2 regions of the Rhodoferax fermentans genome follow, and region 2 is predicted to be linked to the other one. Evidence: predicted binding sites of a transcription regulator. Region 2 holds the regulator's gene; the other holds the start of a gene.
The links. The regulator LexA, encoded in region 2, represses DNA repair genes until DNA is damaged. The targets are predictions, from matches to a motif close to ACTGTATNNNNATACAGT.
Positions count from the first base shown of each region.

Region 1 (15,989 bases), 1.7 Mb from region 2:
TGGTCCAGGATGCCGGTGTAGAACGCGATCTTGCCGCCTGGCATACAAAACGCGTTGATTTGTTTGCTGCCAATCAGGTTGACCTCCCAGCGCCAGTTGGCAGCGCGCGGGTTCCAGCCCAGCGCGTGGGGGATGATCTTCTGGGCCATGCTGCGCAGGCGGCGCAGCTGGGGGTTGTCCTTGCCCGCCAGAGCATTCTGCGCGGCGGCCTGTTGCAGCATCTGCGCGTACTGCTGGGCGGCCGATTTTTCGATGGTTTCGGCAGGCACCAGCTTGGTGAACACCGAGTTGCGGCCCACATCCACCCCTTCGGCCAACGCCTGCTGCAGCCCTGCGCCCGGCACAGCCAGTGTCAGGGCGGCACCTTGCAGCAGCAATCGCCGCTGCGCGCAAAAGTAGCAGCTATGGTGGTTATTCATGGTTGATTTGTCCTGTCAACTGACATGGCCCTTCTGTAGAGTGAGGCCCTCAGATTCGCAATTTTGTCTGTGCAATTGTGGCTCAAGGCGCGAAAATTCAAGCCACATAAAAACCATTTGCGCCTAAGGCCTAGGAGACATTTGATGACCGCCCCCCTGTTTGTTGCGTCGATGGACGCCTGTGTGGACCATATTCTGGACGCCGTTGCCGGGCCGATTGTGCTGGGTATTCCGCTGGGTGTGGGCAAACCCAACCCGCTGGTCAATGCGCTGTACCAGCGCATCAAGGCCAGCCCGGCGCGCCAGTTGCGCATCATCACCGCCTTGTCACTGGAGAAACCGGTCGGCCACAGTGAGCTGGAGAAGAACTTTCTGCAACCCCTGGTCGAACGGGTGTTTGGTGACTACCCGGACCTGGACTACGTCAAGGACCTGCGCGCCAACCAGCTGCCCCCCAACATCGAGGTGCAGGAATTTTTCATGAAAACCGGCGACTACCTTGGCAACGTCGCCGCGCAGATGGGCCATATTTCCACCAACTACACCTTTGCTGCGCGTGACATGGCGGTGCAAGGCATGAATGTGGTGGCGCAAGCGGTAGCTGCCAAGGGCGAGGGGGAAAGTCTGCGCCTGAGCCTCTCAAGCAACCCCGATATCACCCAGGCGGTGGTTGAGAGTGTGCGCGCCAGCGGACAACCGGTCATCACGGTCGGTGTCATCAACCACAAGACGCCCTTCATGCCCAATGGCGCCGAGATCAGCCCCGATTTTTTTGATGTGGTGGTGACCGACCCGGCGGGCACCCATGATGTGTTTGCGCCGCCCAACAACAAGGTCAGCCCCGCCGACTACGCCATTGGTTTACATGCATCGAGTCTGGTGCAAGACGGTGGCACCTTGCAGATTGGCATTGGTTCACTCGGGGATGCGATTGGCCAATCGCTGATCGTGCGGGACCGCCATGGGCCGGAGTACCGGCGCATTCTGGCGTCGATCTGCCCGGGCGGGCTGGCCGGACGGGAGCTTGGGCGTTTTGACATCGGGCTGTATGGCTGCTCGGAGATGCTGGTCAACGCCTTTTTGCGCCTGATCGAGGCCGGCATCATTCGCCGCGAGGTGTATGACGATGCGGTGTTGCAACAGCTGCTCAACAGCGGTGAGATCCCGGACAACTGCGTCACGCCTCACATGCTGCAGGCCTTGCTGGATGCCGGGCGCATCCGCTCCCCACTCTCCGAGGAGGACCTGGACTTCCTCAAACACTATGGCATCCTGCGTGCCGAGGTGGTGCTGCATGGCCAGCAACTGCGCTGTGGCAGCCACCAGTGCAGCAACCAGATCCGCGAGCCGTCCAGCTTTGCACTGGTGAGCCAGCACATGTTGGGCACCCACCTGCTCCATGGGATGTACATGACCGGCGGGTTTTTCCTGGGGCCGCGCGACTTCTACGAGCGCCTGCGCACCATGGCGCCGCAGGATCTGGCCAAGATCGACATGACACGCATCGACTTCATCAACCAGCTCTATGGCAACGATGCGCTCAAACGTGCCCAGCGGCGCAAGGCCAGTTTCATGAACACCACCATGGTGGTGACCCTGCTGGGGGCGGCGGCCAGCGACACGCTGGAGTCGGGTCAGGTGGTCAGTGGGGTGGGTGGCCAATACAACTTTGTCGCGATGTCCCACGCGCTGGCGGACGCGCGCCTGATCATGATGTTGCGCGCCACCCATGACAATAAACATGGCCTCAAAAGCAGCATCGTCTGGAACTACGGCAGCGTCACCATTCCGCGGCATTTGCGTGATGTGGTGATCACCGAATACGGCATCGCCGAGTTGCGCGGGCAGTCGGACGGCGAGGTGGTCAAACGCCTGATTGCGATTGCCGACTCACGCTTCCAGGACGAGCTGGTCAAACAAGCCAAGGCCCACGGCAAACTCGAAGCCGATTACGAAATCCCCGAGTGTTACCGCCACAACCTGCCCGAGGTGATCGCCGCCAAGATCAAACCCTGGTCTGAGGCCGGGCTGTTGCCCGACTTCCCCTTTGGCACCGACCTGACCGAAGACGAACTGCACATGGTGCGGGCTTTGAAGAAGATGAAACACGCCAGCCACCACCCGGCGGAACTGGTCACGATGGCGGTCAAAAGCCTGTGGGAGGGCAAAGAGGCGCCACCCGCTTATCTGGCGCGCCTGGGGCTCGACGAGGTGCACAGCTTCAAAGACCGCGTGATGCGCCGCCTGTTTGCCAACAATCTGTGATGCTTATCAAAAAGAATAGCTGTTAGCCCTTTTCGTATAAGGGCTGGCGGCCAATTTCCCATATAGACACAGGAAGATCAACAGGCCGGGCATCTGCCCACTGCACCCAAGCCAGCGGTGCATGGAGCTTATTTGATACAGACCGAGCGCACCATCTTGAGGTCGGTCAGGCCCATCATGACTTTTTCCATGCCGTCCATTTTCAGGGTGCGCATGCCACCTTCCACCGCCGTGGCAAACACCTCGGCGACGCGGGCGCGTTCCTGGATTTGTTTCTTGATGCCGTCGTCGGCAATCAGCAACTCATGTAAACCGACGCGGCCTTTGTAGCCGGTCTGGTTGCACTTGTCACAGCCCACATGGCGGTAAAAGTGCAGCTGGCCGTTGTCGGCGTACAACTGCTTCCAACCGTCGATCAGCCGGGTCAGCGCGCCCTCGTAATCGTTGGACCAGGCGGCCGAGTGGCGCAATTCCTCGGCGTACTCCATGGCAAACAGGCGCAGCTCCTCGGCGTCGGGCACATAACTTTCCTTGCAGATACACAGCTTTTTGGCCAGCCGCTGCGCCAGGATGCCCAAGAGCGCATCGGCAAAGTTGAACGGGTCCATGCCCATGTCCAGCAGCCGGGTGATGGACTCGGGTGCCGAGTTGGTGTGCAGGGTGGAAAACACCAGGTGCCCGGTGAGTGAGGCCTCCACCCCCATGGCCACAGTTTCCTTGTCGCGCGACTCACCGACCATGATGATGTCGGGGTCGGCCCGCAAAAATGCCCGCATGATCAGCGCAAAGTCGATGCCGGCCTTGCGGTTGATCTGCACCTGGCGCAAGCCTTTCTGGGTGATTTCGACCGGGTCCTCGGCGGTCCAGATCTTGGTGTCGGGTTTGTTCAGGTGTTTCAGGATCGAGTGCAAGGTGGTGGTTTTGCCCGAACCGGTGGGGCCACACACATAAAACAGGCCGTAGGGCTTCTCAATCGTCTGGATCACGCGCGCCATGTTGTGGCTGGTCAGGCCGAGCTTGTCCAGCGGAATTGGTTCACCGGCTGCCAGAATCCGCATCACCACGTCTTCCACCCCACCGGCTGAGGGGATGGTGGCCACCCGCAGTTCGATGTCGAGTGGGCCGTACTTCTTGAACTTGATCTTGCCGTCTTGCGGCTTGCGGCGCTCGGAGATGTCAAGGTCACACATGATTTTCAGGCGGGTGACCATGGCCTGGCGGAAATGCGCCGGCACCTCGATGTAGGGCTGCAGCGAGCCATCAATGCGAAAGCGGATACCGGTCTTGAACTTGCCCGGCATCGGCTCGATGTGGATGTCCGAGGCCCCCTGGTGGTGCGCGTCGATGATCACCTTGTTGACAAACTTGACCAATTCGTTGTCGGCCGCGGCCGATTCCAGCGCGTCGCTGAGGCCACCCTCGTCATCCATCGGGCCACTGTCCATGTCGGCCAACATCTCGCTGATGCTGCCGCCGGTGACCTCGATGCCAAAAATCTGTCCCAGGGTGTCGCGAAACTCGGTGTGGGTGGTGACCCGGTACGAGAAACTGGTGAACCGCGGAAACACCTGCTGCACGATGCGTGAACTGCGCACCGCCTCCGGGTCCAGGCACATGATGACCAACCCGTCGGGTGAGTCCTCCAGCGGAATCCAGCCCTGTTCTTCAATGAACTCGCGCTTGAGGGCGCCGTGCAAGGCCTCTGCACGGATGCGCCCTTCGGTCCAGGGTTCATAAGGCACACCAAAAAACTTGGCCAGCGACGGCCCGATCTGCGCGGCGCGTACCTGGTACTGGCTCAACAGCAGGCTTTCCGCCGTGAGCCCCTGCGCGCGCGCGTCCTGCAGGCATTGCTGCAGCTCACTGGCGGTCATCACACCGTCAGAGACCAGCCCGTCGTATTTGGTCACCATGCGCCGCACACCTTCCTCGGTGCCATGGATGCGGTGGCGGATCGCTGTGGCCAGGGTTTTGCACAACTGCGAAATACCCTCAATCTCCAGATCACCAAAGGGTTTGTTGCTCTTGTTATTGATGACTTGCAGGACGCCGTAGAGGGCCTCACCCTCCAGAATCGGCGCCACCATCATCTGCCGGGTGCGGTAGCCAGAGCGTTTGTCCACCTCTTTCAAAAATGACAAAGCGGGGTGGATGGTCTTGAGCGACTCATCGTCATACACATCGGGCAGGTTGACCAGCATGTGGCTGTAGGCCACATAGCCGGCAATGCTCTGCGGGGAGATCGGCAGTTTCAGGTCGCGGCTGCTGTTGAGCCCGGTCTTGACCTTGGAGATGATGGCGGTGTTGTCCTCGTTGACCACATACAGGGTCAAACGGTCGGCATCAAACAGCTTGCAGATGTCCTGGCTGGCTTCGAGCATGATCTGCTCGATGTTGTCGGTCTCGTGGATACGGGCTGTCACATGCTGAAGCTGCTTGTAAAAAAGTGCTTCAAACGTCATGCCACTGCGGTCAACGTGGTGGATTTTGAGGCCGGTGTTCATGGCGGTGTGATCTCAAACGGAGCCGGGGGTTCCTGGGACGGTAACCAACCCGGGTAGCGGGCCAGTCGTCCCATGGGTCAGCTCTGGAGGAATTGCATTTCTGTGCCCGCCAGCAAGATCCGGTCACCATGTTTGAGCACAATCGGCTCCTCACCCACGGTGTTGCCATTGAGGGTCAGGCGGTCTTGACCTTCGACGTGGTGCACAAAGTAGTTGTGACGGCGTTGGGTGATGGCGGCGACCGAGACCCCGGGTTTGCCGACCGTGGTGACCACTTTGGTCAGGGCCATCTCGCGCCCCGCAGCGGCACCGGTCAGCACCTTGATGGCACCTTTGAGCTCTGGAACCGCAGCCGTGGGGGCAACAGGCATCGGCGCAGGCGCCTGTGGCCTGTGCATCATGGTGCGCTCATAGGCGTCGTCAGCCCCTGCAGCGTCAAACCGGATCTTGTATTTGCCCATTTCCATGACATCACCGTGCTGCAGGACTTGCCGCTTGACGGCCTTGCCGTTGATGTAGGTGCCGTTGGTGCTGTGCAGGTCTTCGACCGCCACCTGATCGCCGGTTTTGATCAGCACCGCGTGTTCGCCGCTGACGGTCAGGTTCTCAATCACGACGTCGTTGTACGGCCTGCGCCCAATGCTTGTCCGGTCCTTCGTCAGAGTGACTTCACTGTGGACGACGCCGTCCATCATCACCGTTATGTGGGACATGATTCTCTCCTGTACAACGCAGTATATGGGTTTGAACCGGGCACAGCACCCTTCTGTATCAGGGCTTGCCGAACAAGCGTGAGATTAAACCGGATTTTTCCGGCGCCTGGCCAGCCTGCGCCAACAAGACCGAAATGTTGTCGCGTCCCCCATTGAGGTTGGCGCGGGCCACCAACTCGGTAGCCACCAAAGTCAGGTTATTGTGGTTGTTCAGGCTGGACAGGATGTCCTTGTCGGTCAACATGTCGGTCAGGCCATCGGTGCACATCACGTACAGATCGCCATCCTGGACCGGGTGTTCGTGAATTTCGACCCGCACCACGTCCTCCACACCGAGCGCCCGGGTCAACAGGTTCTTGCCGGGGGCATACGCGGCTTGCTCTTGCGTCAGGTAACCCGCGTCCACCTGTTCCTGCAGCATCGAGTGGTCTTTGGTGATCTGGGTCAGCACCCCGTCACGCAGGCGGTAACAACGCGAGTCACCGACATGTCCCAGAACCAGTTTCCCGCCATGAAACACAGCTGCCACCAGTGTGGTCCCCATGCCGGCGTACTGTGGGTTGGCATTGGCCGCGTTCAGAATGGCCATATTGGCCTCGTCAAAGCAGGTTTCAAGCATCCTGGCCACCTGCGACGGGCTGTGGTGCCTGTCTTCGGCCGATAACCAGCGCACCAGCTCGGAGGTGACCAGCTGCACCGCCATGCTGCTGGCCACTTCACCGGCGTTGTAGCCACCCATGCCGTCTGCCAGGACCGCCACGCCCAGATCGGTGTCAAAGGCCAGGGCGTCCTCGTTATTGGCCCTGACCAGGCCGGCGTCGGTCAGTGCGTGAAAACTGTAATGCATCATGAATCGTCAATGTTCCTGTCCAGCCTGTCCTTGATTGGCGGTTCCTGAATGTGCGTCACGACCACCATGGTGGCAGTGTGAAGGCCTAACGTCACATTTTGCCCTGAATGTGCGGTACACCTGCAGGCCATCCGGGTGTTGGCCCGGGGGGTATAAAAAAAGCGTTCAAACCACCCGGGCTTGAACGCTTTGTCGAGCAGTTGCGGCGGCCACAGGTCGCCAGCACCCGCAACTGGTTTACAGCAAAGCTTTGAGCAATTTGGCCATTTCAGACGGGTTGCGTGTGACCTTGAAGCCACACTCTTCCATCACAGCCAGCTTGGCCTCGGCGGTGTCGGCACCACCTGAGATCAAGGCGCCAGCGTGGCCCATGCGTTTGCCAGCAGGTGCGGTGACACCGGCGATGAAGCCCACGATCGGTTTTTTCATGTTGAGCTTGCACCAGCGTGCGGCTTCGGCTTCGTCGGGGCCACCAATTTCGCCGATCATGATCACCGCGTCGGTGTCCGGGTCGTCGTTGAAGGCCTTCATGATGTCGATGTGTTTCAGACCATTGATCGGGTCACCACCAATACCCACCGCGCTGGATTGACCCAGGCCGATTTCGGTCAACTGCGCCACCGCTTCATAAGTCAGTGTGCCGGAGCGACTGACCACACCGATGCGGCCCTTGCGGTGGATGTGACCGGGCATGATGCCGATCTTGATCTCGTCGGGCGTGATCAGACCCGGGCAGTTGGGGCCAAGCAACAAAGTCTTTTTGCCGCCAGCAGCCTCTTTGGCCTTCATCTTGTTGCGCACTTCGAGCATGTCACGCACCGGAATGCCTTCGGTGATACAGATCGCCAGGTCCAGATCGGCTTCCACAGCCTCCCAGATGGCGGCAGCGGCGCCTGCGGGCGGCACGTAGATCACCGACACGGTGGATCCGGTTTCCTGGGCCGCTTCCTTGACGGAGGCGTAAATCGGGATGCCGAAGATGGATTCGCCGGCCTTTTTCGGGTTCACCCCGGCGGCAAAACAATGTTTGCCATTGGCGTATTCCTGGCACTTTTCGGTGTGGAACTGACCGGTCTTGCCGGTGATGCCCTGGGTGATGACCTTGGTGTCTTTATTGATGAGGATGGACATGGTGTTTCCTATTCAGTCTCAGGCTGCGGCTTTGACGGCAGCGACCACTTTCTGGGCCGCGTCGGCCATGGTGTCGGCGCTGATGATTGGCAGGCCCGACTCGGCCAGCATCTTTTTGCCCATTTCTTCGTTGGTGCCCTTCATGCGCACCACCAGCGGTACCGACAGGTTGACCGCCTTGCAGGCGGTGATGATGCCGGTGGCGATGGTGTCGCACTTCATGATGCCGCCAAAGATGTTGACCAGGATGGCCTTGACCTTGGGGTTTTTGAGCATGATCTTGAAGGCTTCGGTGACTTTCTCGGGGGTGGCACCGCCACCCACGTCGAGGAAGTTGGCGGGTTCAGCGCCAAACAGCTTGATGGTGTCCATGGTGGCCATGGCCAGACCGGCACCGTTGACCAGGCAGCCAATGTCGCCGTCCAGGCTGATGTAGGCCAGGTCAAACTTGCTGGCTTCGACCTCGGCCGGGTCTTCTTCGTCCAGATCGCGGTAGGCCACAATTTCCGGGTGGCGGTACAGCGCGTTGGCGTCAAAGTTGAACTTGGCGTCGATGGCTTTGATGCCGCCATTGCCTTCCAGGATCATCGGGTTGATTTCGACCAAGGATGCGTCGGTGTCCATGTAGACCTGATACACCTTTTGCAGCACATCCACCGCCTGCGCGACCGAGCCTGCGGGCACACCAATGGCGTTGGCCAGCTTGGTGGCCTGCTCGACCGTCAGGCCGGTGGCCGGGTCGACGATCTCGGTGACGATTTTCTCGGGCGTGCTGTGGGCCACCTCTTCGATGTCCATGCCGCCTTCGCTGGAGACGATCATGGCCACGCGTTGGCTGGCACGGTCGGTCACCGCCGAGACGTAGTATTCCTTTTTGATGTCGGCGCCGTCTTCAATCAGCAGGCGGCGCACTTTTTGACCTTCGGGGCCGGTCTGGTGTGTCACCAGCTGCATGCCCAGGATCTCGCCGGCGAGTTTTTTCACATCGTCAATCGAGCGCGCCAGCTTCACGCCGCCGCCCTTGCCACGCCCACCAGCGTGGATCTGGGCCTTGACCACCCAGACGGGGCCGCCGAGTTTTTGCGCGGCTTCGACCGCTTCTTGAACAGTGAATGCCGCAATGCCACGTGGCACTGGCACACCAGCTTGGCGCAAGATGTCCTTGCCTTGGTACTCGTGAATTTTCATGAGGTCTCTCTCGGGAACGGAAGTTGATAGTGCACCTGAAAGCCGTTTGTGGTCAACGGTTTACCGACGCTGGGTGATGCGTCGCGGACTGTATCATGTTGAATTGATTCATTCTTTAGCCAGTCTTACAAGACCTGGCGTTTTTATTCACCATGCACAAAATCTTCATCGACGGCGAGGCCGGCACCACCGGACTGCAGATTCGCGAACGTTTGCAGCATCTGGACGGCATCGAGCTGCTCAGCATCGCGCCCGAGTTGCGCAAGGACGCCGCCGCCAAACGTGCGCTGATGGCCGAAGTGGACTTGGTGGTGCTGTGCCTGCACGACGAGGCTGCTATTGAATCTGTATCAATGATCGCAGATATTGAAAGGGCTACAGGCCAAGAAGGCCCTAAGGTCATCGACGCCTCCACCGCCCACCGCACCGCACCTGGCTGGGTCTACGGTTTTGCTGAACTGTGTGCTGGCCAGCGCGAAGCGATCCGGGCGGCGCGGCGCGTGGCCAACCCGGGTTGTTATGCCACCGGCGCCATTGCCCTGATCCGTCCGCTGGTGGATGCCGGGCTGATCCCGGCGGACTTCCCGCTATGCCTGCCTGCGGTGAGTGGTTATTCGGGTGGCGGTCGCCCCATGATCGAAGCCTACGAACAGGGCAAGGCCCCGGCTTATGAGTTGTACGCGCTGGGCCTCAAACACAAACACATCCCGGAAATTCTGGCCAACACCGGTCTGACACGTCGCCCGCTGTTTGTGCCCTCGGTCGGCAACTTCAAACAGGGCATGCTGGTGCAGATTCCGTTACATCTGGACCTGTTGCCCGGTCAGCCCAGTGTCGCCGACTTGCATGAGGCACTGGCCAGCCACTATGCGGGCAGCGAATGGGTCAGCGTGGTGCCCGCCGGCTCAGACAGCAAACTCGACGCGGTGGCACTCGACGGCAGCGACGCCATGGAGCTGCGGGTGTTTGGCAACCAAGACAGCAGTGATAACTTCCGCCACGCGCTGCTGGTGGCGCGGTTGGACAACCTGGGCAAAGGCGCCAGCGGCGCAGCGGTGCAGAACCTCAAGCTGATGCTGGATTTGTAAACCCCCGGCTGCTTGACTCGTGACGGCGGTCAATCCAGATCGGCGCCCGACACCACCCGGCGGATGGTGTCACCACCAAAACCACGACTGACCAGAAAGCGCACTTGTTTGGCGCGCGCGCTCGCGTCTTGCGGCGCTTGGCCGAATTTTTTGCGCCAGACCTCGCGGGCCCGCGCCAACTCGGTGGCGCGCAAAGCCTGAACAGCATCTGCCACCGCCTGCGGGTCGAGCCCCTTGGCTTGCAACTCCTGCTTGATGCGTGAGGCGCCCAGTTTGCTGGCGCGGCGGTTCACCACCGACTCCAGCACCCGCTGCTCACTGATGAAACCCTTGGCCTGCAAGTCATCGAGCGCGGCGGCCAGGCTGCCGGGCTCTTCCTCAAACGGCGCCAACTTGCGCTCCAGCTCCAGCCGCGAGTGTTCACGGCCGCTAAGCAGGCGCAGAGCGCGCCCTTTGAGGGAGGGTGTGGCAAAGCCCATTCAGCACATTACTATTAAAAATGAAGCTATATGCCCTTATTGAATAAGGGCTAGACCGCCTTTTTGCTGGCAGCCTTGGCTGCAGCATCGGCCGGCTCGGAGCCCGCCAGCAGCGGGATGCCCAGAGACGCGCGCACCTTGTTTTCGATTTCGCGGGCGAGATCGGTGTTTTCCTTCAGAAACTCGCGCGCGTTGTCGCGACCTTGGCCGATTTTTTCACCGTTGTAGGCGTACCAGGCGCCGGACTTGTCGAGGATGTTGGCGGTGACGCCCATGTCGATGATTTCGCCCTCGCGGCTGATGCCTTGGCCAAACATGATGTCGAACTCGGCGGTCTTGAACGGAGGCGAGACCTTGTTCTTGACGACCTTGACCTTGGTTTCGTTGCCGATCGATTCCTCACCCTTCTTGATGGTGCCGGTGCGGCGGATGTCCAACCGCACCGAGGCGTAGAACTTGAGTGCGTTGCCGCCGGTGGTGGTCTCAGGCGAGCCAAACATCACACCAATCTTCATACGAATCTGGTTGATGAAAATGACCATGCAGTTGGTTTTTTTGATGTGGGCGGTGAGTTTGCGCAGCGCCTGGCTCATCAAGCGGGCTTGTAAGCCGGGCAGGCTGTCACCCATTTCGCCTTCCAACTCAGCCTTGGGGGTCAGGGCCGCCACCGAGTCGACCACGATCAGGTCGACCGCGCCGGAGCGCACCAGGCTGTCGACAATCTCCAGCGCTTGTTCACCGGTGTCGGGCTGGCTGATCAGCAGGTCTTGCAGGTTGACACCGAGGTTCTGGGCGTACTGGATGTCGAGCGCGTGTTCGGCATCCACAAACGCACATTGGCCGCCGGTTTTTTGCATCTCGGCGATCACCTGCAAGGTCAGCGTGGTTTTGCCGCTGGATTCCGGGCCGTAGATTTCGACGACGCGCCCACGCGGCAGGCCACCAACACCGAGCGCAATGTCCAGCCCGAGGGAGCCGGTGGACACCACCTGGATGTCTTCGATCACCTCGCCTTCACCCAGACGCATGATGGTGCCCTTGCCAAACTGTTTCTCGATCTGTGCCAGCGCCACTTGCAGGGCTTTGGCTTTTTCGGCGTTGGCGGGGGTGAGTGTTTTGGCGGGTGCGTCCATGGCGGTCTCCTGAGGTGTCAACAAGTGGGCGGGTGGGAAAGCTTGCGCATCCTCTGTCAATAACTACAGGCTGGATGCTTGAACAGTAGTTTACAAGCGCTGTTAAAAATAGAAAAGACAATTTATAGTCAATTTGGTTTACTATTTAAGTCATGGACACTTTACCCTCAGACACCGGCTGGCGCCAGGCGCATCTGGGTCACTGGCTGGCGCTGGCGCTGCAGCGTTTTGATGCGCGTGTGTTGCAGCTGATGGCGCGCAACGACCGGGTGCCGCTGGCACTCAGCAACTTGGCGGCGCGCGGCAGTTTGACTGCCTCCCACATCCACATCACGCGGCATCTGGCGCTGCAGGGTTCGCGCTTGACCGAGCTGGCGCAGCGTGCTGGTGTCAGCAAACAGGCGATGGGCAAGCTGGTAGACCAGTGTGCCGCCTGGGGCCTGGTGCAGCGCCAGGACGACTCACAAGATGCGCGTGCGCGCCGCGTGGTATTCACACCCACCGGGCTGGCTTGGCTGCAGGCTTTTGAAGAAGCGGTAACCCAGGCCGAGGCCGAATTACGCGCCGCCGTCGGGTCGGAGGTGGCCACCGTGATTGCTATCGGACTGGAAGCATACGCGGCCTAAAATGTCCTGAAAAGAACGCGAGACAGCCCGTAACCCCACAGGCCCCAGCGGCCATCACGAGGAAACAGCCATGCGAATTTTGATAGCCGAGGATGATCAAGTATTGGCCGACGGTTTGCTGCGTACCCTGCGCAGTTCGGGAGCAGCGGTGGACCATGTGGCCAGCGGCACCGAGGCCGATGCGGCACTGATGACCAACACCGAGTTCGACCTGCTGATCCTGGACCTGGGCCTGCCCAAAATGCACGGACTCGAGGTGCTCAAAAAACTGCGCGCGCGCGGCTCCTCGCTGCCGGTGCTGATCCTGACCGCCGCTGACAGTGTGGAAGAACGGGTCAAAGGCCTGGACTACGGCGCCGACGACTACATGGCCAAACCCTTCAGCCTGCAGGAGCTCGAAGCCCGCGTGCGTGCCCTGAGCCGACGTGGCATGGGTGCGGCCAGCAGCACCATCAAACACGGTCCGCTGATCTACGACCAGGGCGGCCGCGTGGCCACCATTGACGGCGTGATGGTCGAGCTGTCAGCGCGGGAGCTGGGTCTGCTGGAGGTGCTGCTGCAACGCGCCGGGCGCCTGGTCAGCAAGGACCAGCTGGTCGAGCGCCTGTGTGAATGGGGTGAAGAGGTCAGCAACAACGCCATCGAGGTCTACATCCACCGTCTGCGCAAAAAGATCGAAAAAGGCCCGATCCGCATCGCCACCGTGCGCGGCCTGGGCTACTGCCTCGAAAAAATCCCCGGGTAGTCATGTCGCCCCCACGTTCGCTCACTACGTGTAGCTCTCTGCCCCCCGAGGGGGCCGCGTTTTGCCTTGGGGCGGCCCGGCGGCAAAACCAGCGGGCTAAAGGCGACTTCGCCAGCGCACAGCGAACCAAGTCAACCCAACCGTGAACGTTTTTCAGCGCGAACAGCGTTCCCTGTTTGGCGAAATCCTGGACTGGATGCTCACGCCACTGCTGCTGCTGTGGCCGGTGAGTCTGGTGCTGACCTGGCTGGTGGCGCAAAACATCGCGGGCAAGCCGTTTGACCGGGCGCTGGAGTACAACGCCCGGGCCATGGCGCAACTCATCACCATGCGTGGCAACAAACCCGAATTTGTGCTGCCACGCCCGGCGCGTGAACTGTTGCGCGCCGATGACTCCGACACCGTGTATTACCAGGTGATCGGGCCGCGCAGCGAGCTGCTCAGTGGTGAAGCTGATCTGCCTGCGCCCTCGGCCGAAGAGAAGGTGGTGCCTGATGAAGTCCGCATCCGCGACGATGTGATCCAGGGTTTTGACATCAAGGTGGCTTACATCTGGGTCAAGCTGCCCACCCGCAACGGCGACCTGGCCTTGGTGCAAGTCGCCGAGACACTGGAAAAACGCTCGGTGCTGGCCACCGAAATTGTCAAAGGGGTGATGCTGCCGCAGTTTGTCATCCTGCCACTGGCGGTGCTGCTGGTCTGGCTGGCCCTGGTACAAGCCATCCAGCCGCTTAATCAGCTCGAAGAACGTATCCGCGCGCGCCGACCCGATGACCTGAGCCCGATCGATGCCCAGGCGGTGCCGCTGGAGGTGTCGCCCCTGGTGGACTCGGTCAACGACCTGCTGTTGCGTCTGACCGACTCGATTGCCACCCAGAAACGTTTCCTCGCCGACGCGGCACACCAGCTCAAAACCCCGCTGGCGGGGCTGCGTATGCAGGCCGACCTGGCCCAGCGTGAGGGCGCCAGCGCCGAGGACCTCAAACACTCTCTGCGCCAGATTGGCCGCGCCAGCATCCGTGCCACCCACAGCGTCAACCAGTTGTTGTCGCTGGCGCGGGCCGAGAGCAGCGGCTCGGCCATGCCACGCGCCCTGTGTGACCTGGCGGAGGTCTGTATGTCGGTGGTGCGCGACAGTGTGCCGCGGGCGCTGGAAAAACACATTGACCTGGGCTACGAAGGTGCTCAGCCCGGCACACCAGGCTGCACCATGTTGGGCAACGTCACCCTGCTCAAGGAGATGATCCGCAACCTGGTGGACAACGCCATCAACTACACCCCGTCCAGCCTGGCGTCACCGGGCATGATCACCGCAAGGGTCTTGACCGACCCGGTGGGCCGTTTGCTGGTGCTGCAGGTCGAGGACTCTGGCCCGGGCATTCCGGAGTCAGAGCGTGAACTGATCTTCCAGCCGTTTTACCGCGCCTTGGGCACCGATGTCGATGGCTCGGGCCTGGGTCTGCCGATTGTTCTGGAGATTGCCCAAAAACACGGTGCCAAGGTCAGCCTGGAAGACACCCTGCCGGGCCACACACCGCCCGGCGCCCGTTTTGTGGTCACTTTCACCGCGACTCTGCCCGATGAGCTGCCACCGGCCTGAGGCCAGCCGTCAGGGCTGGGATGTGGCAGCGCTGGGTGCCGACGCCGCAGCCTGCTCAGGTGGGGTGAGCGGCTGTGGGCAAAGCACCAGCGGTTTGCCGGGCAGTGCGGCCTGCAGGCTGTCCAGCGCCGCCTGGTTGGCCGCGCTGATGCTGGGCAGGCGCAGGTGGTAGGTCACGCTGGCCTGGCGCTCCTGTATCACCCGGGCCGAACGCACCCCGCGTTTGACCAGGTCTTGCAAACCGGTTTTGGCCGACTCTTCCGTGGAAAACACACCCAGTGAGAAGCCCGGTGACAGTGCGGTGTTGCTCAAAACAAAAAACTTGACCTTCAAGTCAGTGAGCTGCTCACGTTTTTTGGCCAGCTCCGTCGCCTGGTTGTAGGGGCCCATGTAGACCATCCAGCGTGCGGGCAGCCGACTCTCGTCCAGCACCCAGGCCTCTGGCGGCAATTTGGCAGCGAGCAGCGGGCGCAGTGTGTCGACCTGCGCTTCATTCAGTTCACCGCTTTGCCAGCAGCTGCTGGCCACCGGCTCGGCGGAGGTTGACGCAGGGGCGGGCTCTGGTGCGGATGCAGCGACTTGGGCTGCATCTGCCTTGTCCGTCAGCACCACCAGCGCCTCAGGGTGAATCTGCTGGGCCAGGCGTTGCGGCTCGTGTTGCTGCGTCGGGCCCAAGCCGTAGGCCAGCAACCAGCCTTGCCCCCGGGCGAAAACACCCAGGTTCAGCAACACCAGCAGCAGAACCATCAGGCGCCACATAGCCGCTCCTAGTGACCGCTGGCAGGGTTTGCCGGGGCAGCGGCCCGCCGCACACTGACCTCGGCACTGGTCACCCGCTGCAGACCCTGACCGGTTTGCAGCAGCAAGGCCCCCACCGGGTCCACCCCCATGGCCACACCGTGTTGGCCGTCACTCAGGGTCACCGGCGTCTGAGCCAGCGCATCACGGGCATTAAAACGTGCCTGAAAGGCCGCAAAACCCTGCTGCTCAAACGCACGCAGGGTCTGCACCAAGGGGGGCAGTATCTGGGTCAAGGCCAACATCGCGCTGATGCCGGGCACCAGCTCGGCCAGCCCGGCCGGTTCGGTCGACAAGCCAGCCACCTCGGGGCGTTGGATATTGAGGCCGATGCCAATCACCACATAACGGCTACCAGACAAGGCCGCTTGCCGGGTGTTGGCGGTCTCGATCAGGATGCCTGCCAGTTTGCGACCCTGCCACCACAGGTCATTGGGCCATTTCAGGCGG
Region 1 covers NZ_MTJN01000002.1:2,092,351-2,108,339, reverse strand. Annotated here, with positions in the region: gene RF819_RS10010 (M48 family metallopeptidase) at 1-419, opposite strand, end outside; gene RF819_RS10005 (acetyl-CoA hydrolase/transferase C-terminal domain-containing protein) at 564-2,684, shown strand; gene RF819_RS10000 (GspE/PulE family protein) at 2,813-5,188, opposite strand; gene RF819_RS09995 (FHA domain-containing protein) at 5,266-5,901, opposite strand; gene RF819_RS09990 (Stp1/IreP family PP2C-type Ser/Thr phosphatase) at 5,960-6,748, opposite strand; gene sucD (succinate--CoA ligase subunit alpha) at 6,989-7,882, opposite strand; gene sucC (ADP-forming succinate--CoA ligase subunit beta) at 7,901-9,070, opposite strand; gene argC (N-acetyl-gamma-glutamyl-phosphate reductase) at 9,223-10,158, shown strand; gene recX (recombination regulator RecX) at 10,188-10,637, opposite strand; gene recA (recombinase RecA) at 10,688-11,770, opposite strand; gene RF819_RS09960 (MarR family winged helix-turn-helix transcriptional regulator) at 11,923-12,396, shown strand; gene RF819_RS09955 (response regulator) at 12,467-13,141, shown strand; gene RF819_RS09950 (sensor histidine kinase) at 13,284-14,741, shown strand; gene RF819_RS09945 (hypothetical protein) at 14,751-15,500, opposite strand; gene RF819_RS09940 (biotin--[acetyl-CoA-carboxylase] ligase) at 15,509-15,989, opposite strand, start outside.
Region 1: a site for LexA is predicted at 11,840-11,857, ahead of recA (recombinase RecA). Genes of this name have one in related genera too.

Region 2 (15,989 bases):
TGGACCTCAATGCTTTATGGTCAGGGCTCAGTCATCTGTCACGTTAAGGCTGACTGACTGCTGTGCGTGATCTGGTTCACTGGCGCACAGTTTCTGAGCCTCCGGGTTGCATGCTGCCTCACATGGTTAGCAAGCTTGGTGTTCCGACGAGTTGGGGTGCGTCTTGGTTGATGTCGTTCAATTTGAAAGTAGCCACCAGCGTGGACAGCACTTGGGCCTGTTCGCGCATGCTTTGAGCCGCAGCGGCAGATTGCTCCACCAAGGCGGCATTTTGTTGTGTCATTTCATCCAGATTGGCAACAGCCGCATTAACTCCTTGAATTTCACGATCCTGCTCTGAAGACGACCTCGATATGTCGGCCATGATATCGGTCACGCGCTGAACCGACGCGACGATATCTTCCATGGTCTGACCTGCATCGGTGACCAGGCGCGTGCCAGCGTCAATGCGTTCCACACTCGCACCAATGATCCCTTTGATTTCCTTGGCTGCTGCTGCCGAACGTCCGGCCAAGCTGCGGACCTCGCTGGCAACCACCGCAAAGCCGCGTCCTTGCTCACCCGCACGCGCAGCTTCGACTGCCGCATTCAAGGCCAGGATGTTTGTCTGGAAAGCGATGCCATCTATGACACTGATGATGTCGCTGATCTTCCTGGAACTGACCTGGATGTCGTTCATCGTGCTGACCACCTGGGCCACCACTTGGCCGCCACGTGCGGCCACCTGACCAGCGGAGGCCGCCAGTTGGTTGGCCTGTTGTGAGGCTTGCGCTGATTGGCGCACCGTGGCCGTAAGTTGGTCCATGCTGGAGGCCGACTGTTGCAGCTGGTTGGCGGTCAGTTCGGTTCTGACGCTCAAATCCTGATTGCCACTGGCGATCTCAGCGCTGGCGGTGGCAATACTGTCTGTGGTGTTGCGCACTTGCCCGACCAACTGGGTGAGTGCAGTCTGCATGTCGGACAAGGACAGCAGCAGGTGCGTGGTTTCGTCGTTTCCGCCTGTGTCGATCTGTTGCCGTGTCAAGTCGCCAGTGGCAATGGCGCGTGCCATGCGTTCTGCTTGGTCAATCGGGTGGCAAATGGAGTTCATGTTGGCCAGCGTCAGAGGAATGATGATGGCCAGTACCAACAACGTCATGCCAACGATCAGCCAGATCACCTTGTTCAGGGTCAGCTGCAGTGCTTGCTGGTTGGTTTCTGTGGCAGTTTGCAGCTCCGAGGCCAATGCGGTCAGGCTGGCATTGGCTCGGTCAATGATGGGCTGTAGTTTGCCAATGGTGGCTGCTGCGACCTGTGCAGAGGGGAAACCCATGTTTTCAAGCTGTGTCGCCATGGGGGCAAATTCGGTCTTGAACTGCTGCATGTCGTTGAGGATCAACGTTAACTGTTGGCGTTGTTCCTCTTCAGGAAGCAAAGGGGACAGTGTTTGCGCTGACTTCTCGATTTGTGCATAAGCGGCTGTCCAGGCTTCCTTGTGTTTTGAGGCTTCGACCGAGTTTTCATACTGGATCACCATGTCTTTTTCGTTGATTCGCAAGTCACGCATGGCCTGTTGCAGGCGTCCCACCTCGGTCATGGAAGTGACGTCACGGGTAACCAGATGGACGGTGATGCTGTTGGCGTACAACTGAGCAGCGATGCCAATGCCACCAATCAGGCACAGTGCGGTACTCACCATGCCGATCGCACCCCACATACGCAGGCGGATGCTCAGGCGTCGCATCAATAACTCGAATTTCATTGGGTACTCCGAAAATAGAAGAAACGAAGCATGGCTGAAAGCAATAGCTGTGCCGCCCAATCGATTGGCCTCAAACCAAGGCAACAAGAAACGAGAACTTCAGATGTGTTCAGCCTCAGTCTGGCTCCGGTACGACAACAGCGTCAGGGTATTCTGCGTGACTTTGGCCCGCCCGCACAACAGCTATTTTTTTGATGGGTTGGCAGCGTATCTTTTCTGAAAGTCGCTGCTTGGCACAGTCGTGGGGAAACGGCTGTGCAGGTGTTCAGCGCCTGACCTGCAGTGCGCCGGGATTCACGATGTTGGTAGGGCGGCCCTTGATGAAGTTCACCACGTTGTCGAACGCGGCGCCGAAATACATTTCGTAACTGTCGAGTTCGACATAACCGATATGCGGTGTACACACACAATTTTCCAGACGCAACAGAGCGTGGCCTTGCAGAATCGGCTCAGACTCGTAGACATCCACCGCAGCCATGCCAGGGCGGCCCCGGTTGAGTGCACCCAGCAACGCATCGGGCTGGATCAGCTCGGCGCGTGAGATGTTGACCAGCAGCGCGGTCGGTTTCATTCTGGACAAATCTTCTGCACTGATCACACCCGTGGTGTCTTCGTTCAAGCGCAGGTGCAGGGACAACACATCACTTTGCTCAAACAATTCCTCTCGGCTGCTGGTGACCTCAAACCCGTCGAGCACGGCGCGCTCTCGTGACGGAGCCCTGCCCCAGATCAGCACCCGCATGCCAAAAGCCCGTCCATAACCCGCGACCAACTGGCCAATGCGGCCATAACCCCAGATCCCAAGCGTGCGCCCTTTGAGTGTGGTGCCCAGGCCGAAATTGACCGGCATGGCACTGGACTTCAAACCAGATTGTTGCCATGCGCCGTGTTTGAGGTTGCCGATGTATTGCGGCAGGCGGCGCATGGCCGCCATGATCAATGCCCAAGCGAGTTCGGCGGGTGCCACCGGTGAGCCGGTACCCTCGGCTACCGCGATACCGCGCTCGGTACAGGCACTGACATCCAGATGGGTGCCGACCCGCCCCGTTTGTGCCACCAGCTTGAGCTTGGGCAACTTTTCAATCACGGAACGAGACAAGTGGGTGCGCTCACGGTTGAGCACAATCACATCGGCGTCTTTGAGTCTGACCGTCAATTGCCCCAGTCCTTTGACGGTGTTGGTGTACACCTTAGCCTGAAGTGGCTCCAGCTTGGCTGCACATGCCAGCTTGCGCACCACGTCTTGGTAATCGTCCAGAATCACAATATTCATGCCACCGATTGTGCCTCGGCGGGGACAACCTGATGGAATCAGTGATCCTGAATTACCAACTTTTACCCGCCTGGCCAGCTGCGCCGGCAGCGTGTCAGCCAGGCCTAGTGTTGCAGTGCCTCACGGGCTGCCAGTCGGTCAAGTTCGGCACACACGTCGGCCATGCGCCCGGAAATCCGCAACCGTCCTGACTGGCTGGGATTTTGGCCTGACTCCATCACCTGCAGCACCCGCACGGGGCGACTGGATCGCACCGGTTGCTTGTTGGCCTCTGTGGTGTGGGTTGGAGTGTCCGATGTGCTGGCATCTGTCCGGGTGAGTGCGGCGGCTCTTTCTGAGGTTGTGCTTGGCACGGACCCCCGTGGCAGTGGTTGCCCTGGCTTGGCCATCAGCCACTGCCAAAGCACCTTGAACGATTGCAAAACAGACGATGTGGTGGATGCGTGGTTCATGGTGCGTGCTTTCACAGAGGTGGTTCAGGGGTGAAGTGCAGGGTGGAGGAGCGGGTTCACATCAGCATGGTGTTGCGGATCAGGCCCACGGCCAGGCCTTCGATCTCGAACGGCTCACCGGGTTCAACCACAATGGTCTGGTAGTCCGGGTTCTCTGGGTGCAGTTCGATGATGTTTTTGTTGCGCATGAAGCGTTTGACGGTGACCTCTTCACCGAGACGGGCGACCACGATCTGGCCATTTTTGGCATCGCGGGTGGTCTGCACGGCCAGCAAGTCGCCGTCCATGATGCCGGCGTCTCGCATGGACATGCCACGCACCTTGAGCAAATAGTCCGGCTTGCGCTGAAACAGGCTGTTTTCGACGTAATAGGTTCTGTCCACATGTTCTTGTGCGAGGATAGGTGAGCCCGCAGCCACCCGGCCAATCAATGGCAAGGCCAACTGGGCCAGCGCCGCCAGGGGCGACGCCAGCTGGGCGTGGCGTGACTCGTTGATGGAACGCAAGTCATCACTGCGCAGCCGGATGCCACGTGAGGTACCGCTGACCAGCTCAATCGCACCTTTGCGGGCCAGTGCCTGCAAATGTTCTTCGGCCGCGTTGGCGGATTTGAAACCCAGCTCTGCAGCGATCTCGGCGCGTGTAGGTGGGGCACCTGTGCGTGTTATGGCACTCTGGATAAGATCCAGGATCTGTTGCTGGCGGTCGGTCAGTTTGGGACGGGTGAGCATGGTGACTCCTTGTGGGTGGTACTGTTTTCTTATCCAGTAACTGTATTTTTAATCAGTTTTTGAAAGTGTGCAAGTGGTATCTGAATTAATTCCCAAAAAAATGGTGGTGCTGGGCACGGGCGGCACCATTGCCGGCACCGCCAGCAACCCGGCCGACAACATTGGCTACACCGCCGCCCAGGTCGGCGTGGCGCAGTTGCTGGCGGCAGTGCCCGCCCTGAAAGCTGTGTTAAGCGACCATGACTTGGTCAGTGAGCAGGTAGCTCAGGTCGACAGCAAGGACATGCGCTTCGACGTCTGGCTGAGCTTGGCGCAACGGGTGGCCCACCACCTGGCGCAGGCCGATGTAAGCGCGGTGCTCATCACCCACGGCACCGACACGCTGGAAGAAACCGCTTATTTTTTACACGCTGTCTTGCCTGCGGCGTTGATCAATGAGAAGCCGGTGGTGCTGACCTGCGCCATGCGACCGGCCTCGGCGCAGTCGCCGGATGGCCCGCAAAACCTGATGGATGCGGCGGCCGTGGCCCTGACGCCCGGCGCCCATGGGGTGGTGGTGGTGTGTGCGGGCACGGTGCACAGCGGCTTGGACGTGCAAAAGGGACACACCTACAAAATAGATGCTTTCAACTCCGGTGACGCAGGCCCGCTGGCGTACGTGGAGGAAGGGCAGGTCAGGATGGTAAAAAATTGGCCTCTAGCCCTTATGGATAAATGGCATGTAGCTATCAAAGATATACCAGATGCAGCGCTCTGGCCACGTGTCGAGATTGTGATGAACTATGCCGGTTGTGGGGGTGAGGTGGTGGATGCCTTGCTGTGCCCACGTGAAGGTGTGGCGCCACTGCGTGGCCTGGTGGTAGCTGGTACTGGCAACGGCACGATGCACCACGATCTGGAAGCAGCGCTGCGCCGCGCGGTGTTGGCCGGGGTGAAGGTGGTGCGCTCCACCCGCTGTGCCCAGGGCCGTGTGTTGGCGACCACCCAGAGCGAATTTCCCCATGCGCAGGGGCTGTCTCCCGTCAAAGCACGGGTGGCCTTGCTGCTGTTGCTTCTGGGCGCCTGAAGTCGGCTCTGGGGCGGCTTTGGGTGGTGGAGCCCGCCGACTGAATCTGCACGCTTACTGGTTTTGCTGCGTCGCCGCCAGGAGTTCGGCCGTCCTCGTGCCAAGGGTTTGTACCAAGCCTGTGACGAACCTGGGGACATTCAAATCAGCAGGACCCATAAACACCTCGTTACCGTAGGTGGTGTGCAAGGTGTTTTTAAAAAATATATAATTTTGATAAATAATGTAGTTTTGCGCTGCTCGCGTCAGATGATGAGATGGCTCAGGCAGCAACAGTGCGTAGCAGCACAGTGGACACGGTGGTCTCTCCAGCTGACTTGCAGGAATTGGCATGCCGCAGGTGTCTGGTTTTCCCGCAGCGCGTGAGGATGAGGGCATCGATATCCTGCAGGGGCACGGTATCCGCTGCCTTCAACCCCTCAAGCATCTGGCCATTGCACCGGTACACATGCCCGGTGAGGCCTACCTGCTTGGTGTGAGTGTGTCGATCAGTCTGAGTTTTGACGAGCGGGCCTTTGGGATGGTGGAGAACACGGTGTCTGACCGGATCACCTTTGCGCCGGTGCGCCTGCCAGGCGCAGCCAGGGGGGCGGTGTCGAGTTTGCTGAATTGAGCTGTTATATGTCGTTTAACACAAGGGGAAAGCCATGGATTTTTTAAACCACCTGAAAATTGCCACCCGCCTGAAGGTGATTTTGGGGTTCATGACCGCCATGCTGTTTGGCATTGCGGGACTGGCCCTGTGGCAAATGGCGGTGATGAGCGCCTCCACACATCAGATCACCACCAACTGGATGCCCAGTGTGGAGTTGGTCAACAGGATGAACACCGCCACTGCCAATTTCCGTGCGCAGGAATTCAAACATGTGCTGAGCACCGACGCTCAGGAAATGGCTGACGTCGAAAAGCGGATGGCTGAGTTAAAAGCAGGCTTTGACAAAGACCACGATGCCTATGTCAAGCTGATCAGCAGTGAGCAGGAGCGCAAGCTGTACGACAGTTTTGCGACCGACTGGAAACTTTATTTGCAGGTACACGATCGCATGATTGAGGCCTCGCGCAAGAACGAGAATGATCAGGCCAGAACCTTGATGAATCAGGAAAGCAGCCCTGTTTACCGCCGTTTCTCGGATACCTTGAACAAACTGGTGGAGCTCAATCACGACGGTGCAGTGGCTGAAGGCCAGCGCAGTGATGCCGCGGACATTTTTGCTCGCAACATGATGATCGGCGCCGCCCTGGTGGGCCTGGTGCTGGCGTCGATTGCCGGTCTCTGGCTGATTCGCTCCATCACCGGACCGCTGACCCAGGCGGTGGAAGCTGCAGGCCGTGTGGCTGCCGGTGACCTCACTGGCAAGATCAACATCACCTCCCAAGATGAAACGGGTCTGGTCCTGCAGGCACTGGATCGCATGCAAACCGCCCTGATTGGTGTGGTCTCTACGGTGCGCACTGGCTCCGATTCGGTTGCTACCGCCAGCTCCGAAATCGCCCAAGGCAACAACGACCTGAGCCAACGCACCGAAGAACAAGCCAGCGCCCTGGAGGAAACAGCCGCTTCCATGGAGGAACTGTCCTCCACCGTCAAACAGAACGCCGACAACGCCCGTCAGGCCAACCAACTGGCCCAAAACGCCAGCTCTGTGGCCATCAAGGGCGGTGAAGTCGTCGCACAGGTGGTGGACACCATGAAAGGCATCAACGAAGCTAGCCGCAAGATCAGCGACATCATCAGTGTGATCGACGGCATCGCCTTCCAGACCAACATCCTGGCATTAAACGCTGCGGTGGAAGCCGCAAGAGCTGGCGAACAAGGCCGGGGCTTTGCGGTGGTGGCCAGTGAAGTGCGCAGCTTGGCAGGCCGCAGTGCTGAAGCCGCCAAAGAAATCAAGACCCTGATCAGCACCAGTGTCGAGCGGGTCGAACAAGGTACAGCCCTGGTCGACCAGGCCGGTACCACCATGACCGAAGTCGTGGCCTCCATTCGCCGGGTCAACGACATCATGGGTGAGATCAGCGCCGCCAGCACCGAACAAAGCCAGGGTGTGGGCCAGATAGGGGAAGCCATCCAGCAGATGGACCAGGTCACCCAGCAAAACGCAGCCCTGGTGGAAGAGATGGCCGCAGCGGCCAGCAGCCTCAAGAGCCAGGCGCAAGACCTGGTGGGCACTGTGGCAGTGTTCAAACTTGCGGCGGGACAGGATCACGGTTTTTCGGCACCCGCAGCACGCACCAGCGCGGTGGTCAGTGCACCCAAGGCGATGACCCCGGCCAAGAAGGTCGCTGCCAAGACAGCACCCCAAGCTGCTGCCTTGAGCCACAGCAGCGCAGCCAAGGCGGGCGGTGATGAGTGGGAAAGCTTTTGACATCTGACTGTGATCTCAGGCCATGGCTAGAGGTCTGAGTCGCTTGGAAGCCAATTATTGAAAAGTCAGAGTGCTGCAAATGTTGTAGCTCTGCGCCGCTTGGCTTGAATTTCAAGCCAAGGCGGCATACGCTTGTGTTGGTATTTGCGCACCGCAAGCTTTCAGAACTTGTAACTGCTTCAGTAGCCTGAAGGGAGAAAGACATGGACAACGCCACTTTGGCCAAGGACACACAGCAGACGGAATTGGTTGCCATGGTGGCGGCCATCCACCGGGTTCAGGCCATCATCGAATTTGATTTGCAGGGTCGCATCCTGCATGCCAATCAGAACTTCCTGAACACGTTTGGCTACACCGAAGAGGAGATTGTGGGCCAACACCACCGTGTGTTTTGTGACCCTGCCTACACCCGCACCTCGGACTACCTGATGTTTTGGGAGCGTCTGGGCAAAGGTGAATTTGATGCGGGTGAGTACCTTCGGGTCAGCAAGACGGGTAAAGACGTGTGGATACAGGCCTCTTACAACCCGATTTTTAATCCAGAGGGTGTGCCGATCAAAGTGGTCAAATTTGCCACCGACATCACTGGGGCCAAGCTTCGCAACGCCGAGTTTGAGGAAAAAATTCAAGCGCTTTCACGCTCACAAGCCATCATCGAGTTCGACATGCGTGGCCATGTATTGCAGGCCAACGCCAATTTCCTGCGCACTTTTGGCTACACCGCCGAGGAAGTTGTTGGGCAGCACCACAAAATGTTCTGCGACCAGGCCTTGCTGACGTCGGTGGCTTACCGCCATTTCTGGGCTGACCTGGCTGAGGGCAAATTCCAGAGCGGGCGGTTTAAGCGGTTTGGCAAACATGGGGCCGAAGTGTGGATCCAGGCCACCTACAACCCGATTTTTGACCTGAAAGGGCATCCCTACAAGATCGTGAAGTTCGCCACGGACATCACCGAGCGGGTCAACGCTGAGGTCCAGGTTCAAGAGAAGATCGCAGCCATCACCTCGGTGCTCGATGAGCTGTCCGCCTCCATCGAGCGTATCTCCCAGAATTCGAACGAGTCCAGCAAGCTGGCTCAGCAAACGCAGCAGGATGCCAGTGAAGGCAGCCTGTTGCTGGCCAAGTCCAGAGAATCCATCGCGCAAATTCAGAAGTCCTCGCAAAGTGTGCAGGATATTGTGGACACCATTGGCGAGATCGCCAGCCAGACCAATTTGCTGGCCTTCAACGCGGCCATCGAAGCTGCGCGCGCCGGTGAACATGGTTTGGGTTTCTCGGTGGTTGCCGATGAGGTGCGCAAACTCGCTGAAAAGTCGGCCTTGGCCGCGCGCGAGATCGCCAAGCTGATCCGTGAAACCGTGCAACGGGTGGATGATGGCGGCCATGTTTCCGCGCAGGTGGAGGTAGCCTTCGACAAGATCGTGACCTCGGTGGGCAGCACCTCCACATCGGTCGGTCTGATCACCGAGGCAACGGCAGAACAGGCCAATGCCACCCGCAATGTGAGCACACTGTTGGCCGAGTTGCAACAACGCATTCAGGTTCCCTGACCGCTGCGGAACCACCTTGTCCGGTTTTCGCACGATGAACAACAACATCGACATTGCCCTGTTTGAGGTGGCCGAGCAGTGTTTTGGTGTGCCTTGTTGCCACGTGGTGAATGCCCTGGTAGAGCCTGCGGATCTCACCCGCATTCCCCGTACCCAAGGCGCCTTGTACGGCGTTGTTTCGCACCGTGGCCAGATGGTTCCGGTGATTGATTTGGCGCAGTGGATGGGCCGCCCGGCCACCCATCCAGGCCAGGCAGTGCCCATGACACTGTTGGTGCTCAGGGCCAACAGCAAGTTGCTCGCAGTCCGGGTCGATGCGGTCAAAGGGCTGCTGCGTACCACAGACGATGCCGTGCACCCGGTGTGCCATGACCGTGATTCGACCGAGCTGTTTCACAGCGTGGTGGAGGTGGGCGGCGGCAAAGCCCCCTTGGCGCTGCTCGACCCGTTGCGTCTGGCGGCGCTCACACACATCTGGAGCGATGTGCTTGGACCCGGGGGCACAAGCGGGCAAGAGGTGCAAGCGCTACCTGGTCGTGATGTCGACCTGAAGCCAACCCCGGTATGCGCTGTGCTGCGTGTGGGCGGCCAACTGCTGGCACTGCCTGCCGAAGTGATTGGAGAAGTGGCCATGCCCTTGCCGATACAAGCCATGGCAGGACTTGGTGGTGGCTTTCTTGGCATGGCGCGCTGGCGTGACCACGATGTGCCGGTGGTTGATCTGAGCCAGATGCTGGGTTTGCCTGCCCTTGACCGCGCGCAACCGTCCTGGCTGCTGGTGCTGAGTCTGGCAGACCGCCAACTGGCTTTTGGTGTGCAGGACCTGGTCTCGGTCGGATCGTTTCCAGCGGCCTCGGTGCAGACGGAGGTGGCGTTGAGCAGTGCCCTGCAGGCCGTGGCCAGCGGCAGTCTGCTGGACGCTGAGGGTGCGCGCATCTACCTGCTGGATGCCCAGAAACTCATCGATTTGGTTCCCCTGAGCCACGCCATTGCCAAGGCCAAGTCGGCGCAACGTCAGAGTGCAGTGTCTCCTCTGTTGATCAAGAACCACAGCGCAGCGAGTACCGGGTCATGGGTGGTTTTTCACAGTGGCCAGCTCTGGGCTGCGCCCATGCTGCAGCTGCGCGAAATCATCCGCCCCAGCGACAGCCTGCGTCAACAGCTGCGTGAACACCAGACTTTGCCAGGCGCTCTGGAGTGGCGCGAGCAGTCTCTGCCATTGGTGGACATGCGTTTGGCGCAGGGCCAGGCTGCGTCGCAGGACAGCGCTGAGCTGCGAATCATGGTTCTGCAGGCGGCAGTGGGCCTGCGCGCTGTGCTGGTTGAGCGTGTGGTGGAACTCATTCCCGGGCACGCTGGCAGCCGGTTCAGCTTCCGGGTGGGGGGCTCGGAGGTTGACTCGGTGTCGGTTGGCACCGGGTCTGAGCACAGAAGCTACCGGGTTTTTGAGGCCAGCCGCCTCTTTGGCGAGGCATAGGCCATAAAAAAAGCCTGAGGCCCAGGCAGGGCATCAGGCTGTGGGGAGCCAGGGCAAACAGTGTTAGCTGGCCAATGCGGCAAACGCCCGGGCCGTGATGTCCTCAACGCTGCCGGTGCCGCTGATGGCGCGGTATTGGGGGGCGGCTGCGGGCTCGCTTTTGGCCCAGGCCGAGTAGTAGTCCACCAGCGGACGGGTCTGGGCGCTGTAGACCTCCAGGCGTTTCTTGACGGTTTCTTCCTGGTCGTCGGCGCGTTGCACCAGCGGCTCACCGGTCACGTCGTCCACACCGGCCACCTTGGGTGGGTTGAACTTGACATGGTAGGTGCGGCCAGAGGCCGGGTGTGAGCGGCGGCCACTCATGCGTTCGATGATGGCGTCAAACGGCACGTCGATTTCCAGCACGTAGTCGAGTTTGACACCGGCGGCTTTCATTGCGTCAGCTTGCGGAATGGTGCGCGGGAAGCCGTCGAACAAAAAGCCGTTGGCGCAGTCGGCCTGGGTGATGCGTTCCTTGACCAGGTTGATGATCAGGTCGTCGCTGACCAAGGCACCGGCGTCCATGATGGCCTTGGCCTGGATGCCCAGCGGTGTGCCGGCCTTGACAGCGGCGCGCAACATGTCGCCGGTGGAAATCTGTGGAATGCCGTATTTCTGGCAGATGAAGGTGGCTTGGGTGCCTTTACCAGCGCCAGGTGCGCCCAACAAGATCAGTTTCATGCGTGTCCTCGGGAAGTTATAAAAAAATCAAAACCGTTCTCTGCTCAGTTGGACGGGTCCAAAGCACGAAACGTGGGTGGTTCAGAATAGCATGGGCCAGCTGCCGGATGGCTTACAGCTTGGCCGATGTCTGGTCAAAAACCTGACGCACGCGCGCCAGGTCTTCCGGGGTGTCGACCCCCGCGCCAGGGGCGTGTTCGGTGACGTGCACCACGATCCGATAGCCGTGCCACAAGGCTCGCAGCTGCTCCAGCGCCTCGGTGACCTCCAGCGGTGCCTGCGCCAACTGCGGGAACTGGCGCAGAAAACCCACGCGATAACCATAAATGCCGATGTGGCGCAGTGGCAGCGGGCTGGGCAGCTGGGCCGGATTGTCACGCGGGTAGGGGATCGGTGAGCGGCTGAAATACAGGCCCATGTTCTGCGCATCCAGCACCACTTTGACAAAGTTCGGGTTGTGGAAGTCCGCTACAGTATCAATAGTGTGTGCCGCCGTGCTCATATGGGCTTGCGGCGTATTTTGCAACAAGGCCGCAACAGCAGTGACGAGGGTGGGGGCCATCAGTGGCTCGTCACCCTGGACATTCACCACAATCTCGTCATCGGCCAGACCCAGCAGGCCACAAGCCTCGGCCAGGCGGTCTGAGCCCGAGGGGTGGTCGGCGCGGGTCAGGATGGCATCCACCGCGTGGGCCTGACAGGCCGCCACAATCTCCGGGCTGTCGGTGGCCACCACCACCCGCACCGCTTCCTGCGATTGGGTCAGTGACATCACGCGTTGCGCCACCCGCACCACCATTGGCACACCGGCAATGTCGGCCAGGGGTTTGTTGGGCAGGCGGGTGGAGGCCATCCGGGCCGGGATCAAGACGGTGTAACTCACGGGAAAACTCCTCGGTGCAGTGGTGGCGTGTGGGCTCAGAGCCCGAGTTCTTCGTCGGTGAGTGTGCGGGCTTCGTTTTCGAGCAGGATCGGGATGCCGTCGCGCACCGGGTAGGCCAGGCGGGCACTGCGCGAGGTGAGTTCCTGCGTCTCGCGGTTGTATTCAAGCGGTCCTTTGGTGACCGGGCAAACCAGCAGTTCAAGTAGTCGTGTGTCCATGGCGTGATGATAGCTTCTCAGGGGGGCGTGGCGGGGGCCAACAGGGTGTCAATCCGGCTGTCAAAAGCCTGCCAGGCCTCGTCTGGCAACACCGCCATCAGCGGCACGGCCAAGGCATCGGGACACAGTGGCCACAGCTTGACCGCGTCTTTTTCGGTGCAAATCAGCCTGTAGCCCTTGTATTCATTGGCAGAGAAGCTCTTGAAATCGTAGTGATCCGGCAGCGCCAGCGTGCTCTGCAGTGTCAGACCTAGCTGGCGCAACATGGTAAAAAACACCTCGGGCTGGGCAATCGCGGCCAGCGCCAACAGGGGGGCTGTTGGCTGGCTTGCCAGCTCACGCAGCGGGATCTGGCTGCCGTCCTGCGTCACCGCATGGTCAGCCAGTGTGCGCCGGATGCGAAAACCATCAAACGTGGGCGCTGTGCCTGAACGCAGCACCAGGTCCAGCCGACGTGGCCAGGGTTCGCGCAAAGGCCCCGCTGGCAGCAAAAAGCCGTTGCCGACACCACGCTCATCAAACACACCAATCTCCAGGTCACGGTGCAAGGCCAGGTGTTGCAGGCCGTCGTCGCTCAGGATGATCTGGGTTTGCGGGTGGCGCGCCAGCAAGGCCTGGGCGGCGTGCACGCGTTCCTCGGCCACAAACACCGGTGCGCCAGTGCGCCGGTGGATCAGTGCCGGCTCGTCCCCCACCTCTTGCGCTGCGCGCTGCTGGGTGACTTCCTGGCAACCCGCTAGGCTGCGGCCATAACCACGCGAGATCACACCCACCCGGATGCCGCGTCTCTGCAGGTGCTCCACCAGCGCGATCACCACCGGGGTTTTGCCAGCGCCACCCGCCACCACATTGCCCACGATCACCACCGGCACCGCCACACGCCGTGTCGCCAACAGGCCCGTGTGGAACAAGGCAGCACGCAGCCCAATCAGCAGCCTGTACAGCAGGGACAGCGGCCACAGCGACCAGGCCAGCAGCCCGCGCTGTGTCCAGGCGCGTAACAAGGTCTGCTGCCAGGCAGGGGTGGGTGAAGGGGGCATGGGGCCGACCGTGGGTCTGAGAAAAAAGGGTGTTGTCCAGGCTGCTGCTGGCACCGGCGCACTAGTTGGCGCCGGATGACTGGGTGGCAAAGGTGATGTGGGACAGGCCAGCGCGTTTAGCGGCCTCCATCACCGTGATGACCGACTGGTGGCGCGCCGCAGCATCGGCGTAAATGATCACCACCGACTCTGCACCTGCCTTGGCGCCCGTTTGCAAGGCATCAGCCAATTCCGCCACGCTGCGGCCCAGTACCGGCAGTTTGTTGACGCTGAAGTTGCCTTCACTGCTGACCGACACCAGCACCTCTTTGGGGTAATCACGCTGCGCCTCGGTATCGGCCACTGGCAGACGCAGCTGCAACTCGGTGAACTTGCTGTAGGTGGTGGAGAGCATCAAAAAGATCAGGATCACCAGCAACACGTCGATGAACGGGATCAGGTTGATCTCGGGCTCTTCCTTGGGGCGGGGGCGGAAATTCATGGCCTATTTGCGCAAACTGATCAGGTGGCGTGCCAGATGTTCGGCGGCCAGTTCCAGCGTGAGCAAATACTCATCCACCCGGGCGCGGAAATAGCGCCAGAAAATCAGCGCCGGGATCGCCACCATCAGGCCAAACGCGGTGTTGTACAAGGCCACCGAAATGCCATGCGCCAGCTGCGCCGGGTTGCCACCGGTGGCGCCGCTGGGTGTTTGTGAGCCAAAAATCTCGATCATGCCAATCACCGTGCCAAACAGGCCCATCAGCGGCGCGGCCGAGGCGATGGTGGCCAGCGCACTCAGGTAACGCTCCAGCCGGTGCGCCACCAGGCGGCCGGTGCTTTCCATGCCGGCGCGCAACTCATCGTCGCTGCAGCGCGGGTTCTGGGTCAGGGTGCGCAGGCCACTGGCCAGCACCTCGCCCAGTGCCGAATTTTTCTCCAGCTGGTTGATGACTTCGGCACCAGGGACGCCGTTGCGGGTCACCGTCATCACCTCGTCGAGCAAACTGGGGGGCGCCACCTTGGCCACTTTGAGACTCAGAAAACGCTCGATCACCAGGGCCAGCGCCAGGATGGAGCAGGCGATCAAGGGCCAGATCGGCCAGCCTGCGGCTTGTATGATGGAAAACAAATTGGGACTCCGCTCGTGAGAATAGCCGGGCAATTATGGCGCAGCCCTTGTGCCGTGAAGCGCACCGACTGCCCACAATTTCTGTGGATAACTTTGTGGAGAAGCCCTGGTGCAAGTGGCTGCAAGCCGCGTGCAGCTTGGATCCTGACACCTTGATGACAAATTAGGCAGTAAAAAATTCAATGAAATCAACGGTCTTTACCGAAGTTGCGAGATTCTTCGCTCCTGTTTTTGGGTCCCGGGTAGTTTCACCAAACTGTGGACGACTTGTATTTGGCGTCTCCGGCTCACGCCATTTGTCAACGGGTTTGTGTCATGTTTGATATAAAAAATACACAGGGTAAACCCCTGGTGTGGGCCGTGGGCGCCTTGTGCAGAGCGATTGCCGATGCGCTGCAGGCGCGCTTTAACCCGGTGACGGTGCGCGGGGAGTTGTCGGGCTTTTCGCGCGCGGCCAGTGGCCACTGTTATTTCACGTTGAAAGATGCCAACGGCCAGTTGCGCTGCGCCATGTTCAAGCGTGCCGCCAGCACTCTGGACTTTGCGCCACGCGACGGTGAGCTGGTGGAGGTGACGGGCAAACTCGGTGTCTATGAGCCGCGTGGTGACCTGCAGCTGATTGTCGAGAGCATGCGCCGCGCCGGGCAGGGCAACCTGTTTGAGCAGTTCTTGTTGCTCAAAGCCAAGCTGGAGGCCGAGGGTCTGTTTGATGTATCGCGCAAACGCCCCTTGCCGGTCATGCCACGCGCCATCGGGCTGGTCACCTCGCTGGGTGCGGCGGCCTTGCATGATGTGGTGACAGCACTACGCCGGCGGGTGCCCCACATCCCGGTGGTGCTGGTGCCAGCTTCGGTGCAGGGCTTGGCGGCACCCGCAGAGCTGATTCAGTCACTATCAACTTTGTACCGTCTGGCCCAGGTAGAAAAAGGGCCAGAGGCCGATTTGCCATACAAACGAGCGCGTGGGGTGGCGCCACCACCACCGGTCGATGTGATCCTGCTGGTGCGCGGTGGTGGCGCTTTGGAAGACCTGTGGGCCTTCAACGACGAGGCGCTGGCCCGGGCCATTGCACAGAGCCCGGTACCAGTGATTTGCGGTGTGGGCCACGAAACCGATTTCAGCATCGCTGATTTTGTCGCTGACCTGCGTGCTCCCACCCCCACGGCAGCTGCCGAGTTGGTGGCCCAGCCGCGTGAGGCCTGGCTGGGTGCTTTGGATGCGGTGCAGCGTCGCCTGCAAGACGCGCTGGAGCGTCATCTGGACCGGCAACACCAGCGCCTGGACAACGCGTTGGCACGGCTGGGTCGGCCCTCGGCCAAACTCGCGGGCCAGAAGCTGCGCTTGAGTGCCTGCGCCCAGCG
Region 2 covers NZ_MTJN01000002.1:391,210-407,198, reverse strand. Annotated here, with positions in the region: gene RF819_RS01975 (cyclic di-GMP phosphodiesterase) at 1-47, shown strand, start outside; gene RF819_RS01970 (methyl-accepting chemotaxis protein) at 119-1,741, opposite strand; gene RF819_RS01965 (D-2-hydroxyacid dehydrogenase family protein) at 2,007-3,014, opposite strand; gene lexA (transcriptional repressor LexA) at 3,523-4,197, opposite strand; gene RF819_RS01950 (asparaginase) at 4,298-5,263, shown strand; gene RF819_RS01945 (hypothetical protein) at 5,595-5,876, shown strand; gene RF819_RS01940 (methyl-accepting chemotaxis protein) at 5,911-7,629, shown strand; gene RF819_RS01935 (methyl-accepting chemotaxis protein) at 7,833-9,179, shown strand; gene RF819_RS01930 (chemotaxis protein CheW) at 9,196-10,656, shown strand; gene adk (adenylate kinase) at 10,720-11,376, opposite strand; gene kdsB (3-deoxy-manno-octulosonate cytidylyltransferase) at 11,489-12,259, opposite strand; gene RF819_RS01915 (Trm112 family protein) at 12,295-12,477, opposite strand; gene lpxK (tetraacyldisaccharide 4'-kinase) at 12,495-13,517, opposite strand; gene RF819_RS01905 (ExbD/TolR family protein) at 13,579-13,998, opposite strand; gene RF819_RS01900 (MotA/TolQ/ExbB proton channel family protein) at 14,002-14,628, opposite strand; gene xseA (exodeoxyribonuclease VII large subunit) at 14,944-15,989, shown strand, end outside.